DNA from 2 places in the Ruegeria sp. S84 genome. Region 2 is predicted to be linked to the other one. Evidence: riboswitches for the same ligand, from Rfam matches in the RefSeq annotation. Region 2 holds a riboswitch; the other holds the start of a gene.
The links. A riboswitch is a leader RNA that binds a small molecule or an ion and turns the genes downstream of it on or off. The one in region 2 is predicted to bind cobalamin.

Region 1 (4,250 bases), 970 kb from region 2:
GTCTTCTCCGGTAGAGGAATTTTGCAACGCTTCAACCAGATCAACCCAGTCCGGTCTGGCTCTCAATTCTTCGGCTTTCGATCTGTGCCACTCACATGCTTGGTGATGGAGGTCTGCCAATTGCGGATCTGCCATCATCTCAGCTTTGATGTCGTGCATAGCCGGCATGTGTTCCAGAATTGAGCGATCCTCAACATCATTGTGGTTCATCATGAGCCAGTATTTGAGCCCTTGATCCTGCCCCACATGATTGGTGCGCCCACGGTCGCGCTTGACCAAAAAGCTATCAGTGCTGCGCACAGCATAATGATGAATGCGCGCGAATTCATGGCTGAAACCACGCCATGCTTTCCATTTCACTTGGTCTGCTGGGTAGAGGTTCCCGCCCGAATCCCGCCACAACACGCCTTCGTATGGCGCGTCAGGGTTCGGTGCATCTTCTGGATTGATCCTGGGACGATGGGCGCGAAAACGGCTGAATTTTCCGTTGTTGCGGAACAGCGTTTTGAACCCTTTGGTCCGGTGATGCGGATAGCCGTCTTCGTTGGCGGCCAGAAAGAAAGTCTCAGGTACAGGTCGATCAACGAAATCGTTCTGACCCGCGTTTCCGAACATGCGCCAGCAGATCGAGATCGCGTCCGCCACGCCGCTGGCCTCAACGAGGCTTCTTATATCACTATTGGGTAAACGGATATTGATATACTCGTCCACATCCAAACTGAGAATCCAATCCGATGACAGATAGCTTGGGTGATTCCGCGCAAGCGAAAATGCACGAACCTGCGGCGCGGCGCGCGGACCCAGCCTGTTTCGTTCGTGGTGAGCCCAGCCAAGCGCTTGCAACCGTTTGCCCATGGCATCGGTACCATCAGCGCAATCATTGGTATAAATCAGAATGTCATCAAAACCGATTGCGTGGTTGTAGGCCACCCAATCGATCATGAAAGGCCCTTCGTTTTTCATCGTTGTTACGATGAGAAAGGTCTCATTCGTCATAAGTTGTTCTCTTGCCTGTGCCGGTGTCGGACTCCTGTCGACCTGTTTAGAATAGCCCCAGAATTTTGTCCAACCAGGTCGCCAGACAGCCGCAACGCTTGCCGATTATTTGATCTACCGATTCTGCGGGATCACCTCGTAACCCGGTTCTTCTGGCTCGTCGTCCAGCATCTCGGTTGGGAACCCTGGCGCCTGGATCTCCAGTCCGGTCGCGTCCTCTAGCCGCCTGATGATGTTCGGGGACAGTTCACGCTCACCATATCGCGCGATGCCATCTTCGAAAATCTTAATCATCAATGGGTTTATCTCAAGGGGAACTCCGGCACGGTCGGCGACCTCCTGAAACAGACCGATATCTTTTTTCACCAGGTCCATGGTGAAGGAAATATCGCGCGAGCCGTTCAGGATGACCTGACTTTCGGTCTCGTGCACGAAGGATGTGCCTGACGATATCTTGATCGCCTCATAGGTGGTTCCAAGGTCCATGCCGGCGGCCTTGGCTGTCACCAATGCCTCGGCACAGGTGATCAGGTTGGCGGTCGCCAGATAATTGGTCAACACCTTCAGAACAGAGGCCGAGCCCAGATCGCCCGTGTGCAAAATGCGCCGCCCCATGGTGGTCAGGAATGGCAGGATACGTTCAAAAGTCTCACGATCACAGCCTGCGAAGATCGAGATATTACCCGTCGCTGCCCGGTGACATCCGCCCGAAACCGGGCAATCCACCGCTGCGCCGCCTCGTTCGATGACCATTGCGCCAAGGCGTTTGACTTCGGCTTCGTCGGTGGTCGACATTTCCATCCAGATTTTGCCAGGGCCGACCTCTGGCAACATTTCCTGCATCACCGCATCCGAGGCCGCAGGAGAAGGCAAACAGGTTATAACAGCATCGCAATCGCGCATCAGTTGCGCCGGGCTTTTGGCGGCTTTGGCACCCTTGGCGACGAATTCGGTCACCAGATCCGGGTTCAGGTCATGAACCGTCAGATCGATACCGTTTCGTAGCAGCGATCCAGATAGCTTGCCCCCTACATTCCCCAGCCCGATAAACCCTACTTTCATGCGCGGTATCCTCCTGTTCGCATCTTGCTGCCATGCCAGCACGTCGTTGCAGAAGTATCATGCCGCCCAGCGACCCCGACAGGTCGCTTTTTATCCGCTTTTTCACGGATCGGCGCGACTCGCTTGACAAGCAACCCTGCCCTGCCGCATGTCCCTTTCGTTGGTGTCTGCGAGAGCAGATGAAAAGGGAATGCGTCAGCGGTTTTTGCCGTCAAACGCAGCCGCCCCCGCGACCGTGACCGGAGAGGGTGCCCAAAGCCACTGGCAGTATGGCCGGGAAGGCGGGACATCCGACAGAGGCCTCCTCTGACATCCGCAAGCCGGGAGACCTGCCAACGCCCGAAGATGAAACCGGACGGGGTGTTCCGGTGTGGGGCTGTGATCGGCCCGCATGAAACCCCGTCCCCCACGAAGAGGATTTGGGGGGATGAGAGACATGACCGAGACCGCACCGGTCGAACTGTTGGTTTGCACTACCTGCCGTCGCGGGCTGCCTGTCGAGGATGACGCCCAGCGCCCCGGCACGTTGCTGCACAAGGCGCTTGAACAGGCGGGCCTGCCCGAAGGCATTACATTGAAAGCTGTGGAATGCCTGTCGAATTGCGATGAAGGCTGCTCGATCGTGCTACGCGGAGGACCGGATCGCTGGACTTTCGTGTATGAGCATTTGAACGAGATCGACCATGTCGAAACCATCGTCGAAGGCGCAGCCAAATACCTCGCCACCGAGGACGGTTTGGTCAAATGGCGCGAACGTCCCGAACATTTCCGCAAAAACTGTGCGGCCCGCATTCCCCCGATTGGAGCCCTGAAATGAGCAATCTTGAGAAACTCCCCGTCACTGTGATCACCGGCTTTTTGGGCTCGGGCAAAACCACTTTGGTGCGACACCTGATGCAGAACCCGCAGGGCAAGCGTCTGGCGGTGGTCGTCAACGAATTCGGCGATGTCGGCGTCGATGGCGATATCCTGAAATCCTGCGCCATTCCTGATTGCCCCGCGGAAAACATCATGGAACTGGCCAATGGTTGCATCTGCTGCACCGTGGCCGATGATTTCATCCCGACCATCGAAGCCCTGATGGCACTAGAGCCGCGCCCTGATCACATCCTGATCGAAACCTCCGGTCTTGCCCTGCCAAAACCGCTGCTGAAGGCGTTCGACTGGCCCGATATCCGCTCGAAAATCACCGTCGATGGCGTGATTGCTCTGGCCGATGCCGAGGCTGTGGCCGCTGGTCGGTTTGCTCCGAATGTCGAGGCGGTGGATGCGCAACGCATGGCAGATGACTCGATTGATCATGAAACTCCCTTGTCCGAGGTGTTCGAGGATCAGATTTCCTGCGCCGACATCATTCTGCTGACCAAGCCCGATCTGGCTGGCCCGGAAGGCGTTGCGAAAGCGAAAGAGATCATCGCCGCCGAAGCGCCCCGCCCCCTGCCCGTAGTCGAAGTGGCTGAGGGTGCCGTGGACGTCCGCGTCGTGCTGGGTCTAGAAGCCGCGGCCGAGGATGACATGGACGCGCGTCCCAGCCATCACGACGGCCATCACGATCACGAGCATGACGATTTCGAAAGCATCATCGTTGAACTGCCCGAGCAAACCGATCCGATTGATCTGGTCGCCAAGATTGAACGATTGGCCAACGAGTTGAATATCCTGCGCGTCAAAGGCTATGCCGCCGTTCAGGGCAAGCCCATGCGCCTACTGGTTCAGGCCGTCGGTGCGCGCGTGCGTCACCAATATGACCGCCCGTGGGAGCCCGGCGAAGACCGTCGCTCGCGCCTTGTGGTCATTGCCGAGCATGACGATATCAAAGAGGCCGAGATCCGCGATATCCTCGTGGGTGTAACCGAGGCTGCCGAGTAAGACCTATGCACGTCGTCTTCCGCGAAAGCCATGGGCTCGAAGAAACCGAGACCCCGACCGATCTGGGCCAGAGCCCGGCGGACCTGGTGGTGCTGTCCTTTTCCGACAGTGACCTTGGCGCTTTCGCGGCGGGATGGCATCGTGGAGGTGGGCCTGAAGGACGCATGCCAACGATGCGGCTGGCCAATCTGACGGCGTTGAAGCATCCCCTCTCAGTCGACACATATGTCGAGCAGACACTGGAGGGCGCAAAGGGCATCCTGATCCGTCTAATTGGCGGTGTGCCTTATTGGGCTTACGGACTGCAACAGGTTCTGGCACTG
Region 2 (4,250 bases):
AGCCACAACGAGCCCCGCTTGGGTCGATGTCCAACCTCTCACTTAGAACCCATCAGCCGCAGGAGGGCGTTTATGATTGTAGCAAATTCCCTTCGGGCAGACCGGTTCTGATCCTTTCCGATCAACTGACTGCCTGAACACATCACCAGCGGATGCGCGATTGCCATCCGGCGGGATTGCTGTTTCTGATCACAGGCAGACCAATGTTACTTTCCTTATCGGACCTCGGATGGTCCTCTCATTTCGCGGCTCAGCATACGGCTGATCCGTCACTTCTACCGTATCGCATCTCGGCCGTACACCGGGATCGACTGATCGGGCTGAGCCCTGAAGGTGAATCGCCTTTGTTATCTCTGGATCAATCAACCGGCGCATATGCCGTTGGGGATTGGGTTCTGGCGGATGAAAACAAACGCATACGCCGCGTGCTGGACCGGCGCAGCCTGCTGCAGCGCCGGGCCGCAGGTACAGGGGCAGCGGCGCAGCTGATCGCTGCAAATGTTGATGTGCTGTTCATCGTCAGTTCCTGCAACGCCGATTTCAATCTGCCACGTTTGGAGCGGTATCTTGCGCTGGCGCATCAGGCAGGCTGCTATCCGGTGGTCGTTCTGACCAAGTCGGACATGTGCGATGATCCGAGCCTTTATGTAGATCAGGCCCAATCGCTCGCCCCGTTTCTGACGGTACTTGCGGTCAACGCGCTGGATCACGGCGGTCTCGAACAAGTTCTGTCGTGGTGTCCGAAAGGACAAACCAGCGCCTTGCTTGGATCATCCGGCGTTGGGAAAACGACGCTCGCCAACGGGATGACGGGGCAGGATCAGGCCACCGCAGGTATCCGTGAAGACGATGCGCGCGGCAGGCACACGACAACGGCACGCGCCTTGCATCGCATGCGCAACGGCGGTTGGCTGATCGATACGCCCGGCATGCGCGCGTTACGTCTGCTAGATGCGCAAGAGGGGTTGGATGAGGTGTTCTCGGACATCTCAGACCTCAGCCTGGATTGCCGCTTCTCGGATTGTCAGCACGAGTCTGAGCCCGGATGTGCGGTGCAGGCGGCAATCGACGCTGGTACGCTTGATCCCGCGCGGCTGGACCGCTGGCGCAAGCTGCGGCGCGAAGACCAACACAATTCCGCTTCGGTGGCGCAGGCCCGCGCCCGTGACAAGGCTTTCGGCAAGATGGTGCGCAGCGTGATGCACGAGAAAAAATCCCGTAAAGGGCTATAACGAAGCTGGGCACCGACCTACCGGTGCCCAGCGCTATCAGGCGATCAGCCTAGGCCAGACTGCCGCATTCCGTCTTGCGAATGCACCGATATGGCCGATCTTGGACACTCCGAATTCGCTTGGTGCAAGCAGATGGCGCCCGGCTTTGGGTCCATAGAGATCGGCAAGACGCCAGACAGCATCCGGCGGCACCATTTCATCATCTGCGAAGGTAAACAGATCGACACGTTTGCCCAAATCTTTCCAGCGGGCGGCGGGCAGTGTCGTGCTGATCTCTGGCACATAGCTTTTGGGGGCGGTGCACCATTTGCGCCATTGCCAATAGACTTGGGCAGGCAGGTCCGATCCAAACCCGACCAACCGCCCGGGCAGGTAGCCAAGCGCCTTGACCACCAGCGGCGCGTGACCATACCAGAACAACGCCGCCAAAGCGCGATAAGGCCAAGGGTGATCCGCCAGCGTTACCAGACCCGAACAGACACAGATCATCCTGTCAATCTGATCGATATCGGGTTGGATCGGGCCAAACATTCCGCCCAAGGAATGACCGATGCTCCATAGCTTGGCCTGCGGAAACCGTCGGCGCATCTCGGCCCGGGCGGCTGGAATGTCGATCAACGCCCAATCGGCCATGGTGACATTTGACCGCTTTTGCGAACCCACCAAAGAGTGACCAAAATCCCGGTAGTCATAGGTCAGGCAGGCCATGCCCTGTTCTTCGGCAAGCCATCGGGCGAAGTACTGATAGTAATCCCTCGGCACCCCAGTCGCACCGTTTATGACGACCACCTTTTCGGGGTCGGCAACCGGACGGTAAAGCCGCGCCGACAACATTGCCGGGTCGGACGGGATCTGAAAATCCTCGGTCACAACCGCCAGCTGCGTGACCAACATGGTGCCCTCCAATACCGACTGAACTGATCAGTTCACCCGAAGCGCCTCAAGTCAAGGTTGACGTGGCTGGACCGTACGTCACTTGCCTGACGCAATCTTCTTGACTCGGGCACGGCGCAGCCGCTAGCCATGGCGCGATGGTTCTCGCGCCCAATCGGGCCGGGATGAAAAGGGAACACGGTGCGGTTCTGCCCGGATAAATCCGGAAAGAACCTAGTCCGAGACTGCCCCCGCAACTGTAAGCGGAGAGCAATGCCGAGATACCACTGGCCTTGAAAGCTGGGAAGGTCGGCAAAGCGATGACCCGCAAGTCAGGAGACCTGCCATCGGATGTAGAACCGAAACTCGGGCGGGGTGTCCGGGACGGGTTTGATCGTGCTCCGCAACGACCAACCTGTGCCACGCCCTAGCCTTGCGCGCGGAGGGCGCATTGATGATCTGGAAGACCAAAACACACGAATTCACGGCGACCGTGTGCCAACGTACTGGCGCACCCTGCCCCGCATTGGCGCAGATGGCGCGGGCTCTGACGCAGGCCATGTCGTCTGCACAGCCGATCACAAAACCTGAGTTCGAAATTGAAGGCAGCATAGACCTGTCGCACTGCCCAGAGGGGTGTACCGCCCGCTTTCGCGCCCAATGTGATCAGATCCGCGTATTCTGCGGCGCCGATCCTGAAACTGCGATCGACCGGCTTGATGACTACGCTGACATGATGTTCGGGACCGAGTTCAGCAGCCTGCCCTCTGACCTGCTGAGGAACCATCCGTGCGCCATGCTTGAGGCTTCGCTTCTGGTACCACATACCGGTGGCGAAATCTCGCCACATGTTGGTGTCTAGGCCGTCAAACGGCTTGAACACGGGCCGGTTCAACGGCCCAAAGCATCTGGGCATTTGTCTCGACTGCGCAAGGACGCACCGTACGCAATCGCTTCAATGCCGCCTCAGGCCGTTCACCGCATTCAACCATCAGACGCAGAACCACCATCCCGGATCGGCCACAGCCACCACGGCAATGCACTAGCACACGGCCACCACCTGACAACGCCTGACGGGCAGTCGCGCCAACGCGGGGCCAGCGCTCCACAATCTCCTTGGGTGGCGTGCCAAAATCTTCGATCGGCAAATGCACCCATCTGCTGGCACGCCCCTGAATATCAGCGCCAAAATTCCGCGCACCATCCTGAATCATCTCAACCTCAGTCGTCATCGAGATCACAAGCCCGGGCTTCCAGTCTGCGATAAGATCAAGGTCTTCTGCATACGTTCCTCCACGCCCAGGCATCGAGGACAAGGCCAAGGTGCCTCCGCCGACCTGCAACGCATAAACCACCAGTTGCGACATAATCTCCCCCCAAACAAACTTCACCCAACAACATACTGGTCCAGTAAATAGAATAGAGTGGATTTTAGCCGCATACCCACGCATTCCAAAATGAAAATCGTCCCGGCTGGCTGTGGACGCGGGCGGCGGGGGCCTCTACGCTGCGGCGTAACGCGAATCCGACAGAGCAGACATGACCGAGACGCCCAGCCCCGCCTACCAGGTTCTTGCCCGCAAATACCGCCCCGAAACCTTTGCCGATCTGGTCGGTCAGGACGCCATGGTGCGCACTCTAAAAAACGCCTTCGAGGCGGACCGGATCGCGCAGGCCTTCATCATGACCGGCATCCGCGGTACCGGCAAGACGACGACCGCTCGGATCATAGCCAAGGGTATGAACTGCATCGGTCCCGATGGCAGCGGCGGCCCTACCACCGAACCCTGCGGTCAATGTGAACACTGCGTAGCCATCATGGAGGGCCGCCATGTCGATGTGATGGAGATGGACGCCGCCAGCCGCACCGGTGTCAATGACATCCGCGAGATCATCGACAGCGTACGCTATCGCGCTGCATCCGCGCGCTACAAGATCTATATCATCGACGAGGTTCACATGCTATCGACCAGCGCTTTCAACGCGCTGCTCAAGACGCTGGAAGAACCCCCCGAACACGTGAAGTTCATCTTTGCCACCACCGAGATTCGCAAGGTCCCGGTGACCGTCCTGTCCCGTTGCCAGCGCTTTGATCTGCGCCGGATCGAGCCGGAGGATATGATCGGACTGCTGCGCAAGATTGCA

Region 1: linked by a shared signal. The riboswitch ahead of AC1DFB_RS03785 (DUF1636 family protein) and the one ahead of AC1DFB_RS17640 (hypothetical protein) in region 2 are both predicted to bind cobalamin.

Annotation. Positions count from the first base shown of each region.
Region 1 covers NZ_CM152618.1:744,381-748,630, reverse strand. The annotation lists gene AC1DFB_RS03795 (glycosyltransferase family 2 protein) at 1-996, opposite strand, end outside; gene AC1DFB_RS03790 (NAD(P)-dependent oxidoreductase) at 1,111-2,058, opposite strand; cobalamin riboswitch at 2,203-2,409, shown strand; gene AC1DFB_RS03785 (DUF1636 family protein) at 2,495-2,875, shown strand; gene cobW (cobalamin biosynthesis protein CobW) at 2,872-3,927, shown strand; gene cobN (cobaltochelatase subunit CobN) at 3,933-4,250, shown strand, end outside.
Region 2 covers NZ_CM152618.1:3,521,710-3,525,959, reverse strand. The annotation lists RNA gene ffs (signal recognition particle sRNA small type) at 1-44, shown strand, start outside; gene rsgA (ribosome small subunit-dependent GTPase A) at 204-1,232, shown strand; gene AC1DFB_RS17645 (alpha/beta hydrolase family protein) at 1,269-2,126, opposite strand; cobalamin riboswitch at 2,248-2,468, shown strand; gene AC1DFB_RS17640 (hypothetical protein) at 2,560-2,967, shown strand; gene AC1DFB_RS17635 (phosphatase domain-containing protein) at 2,972-3,472, opposite strand; gene AC1DFB_RS17630 (DNA polymerase III subunit gamma/tau) at 3,645-4,250, shown strand, end outside.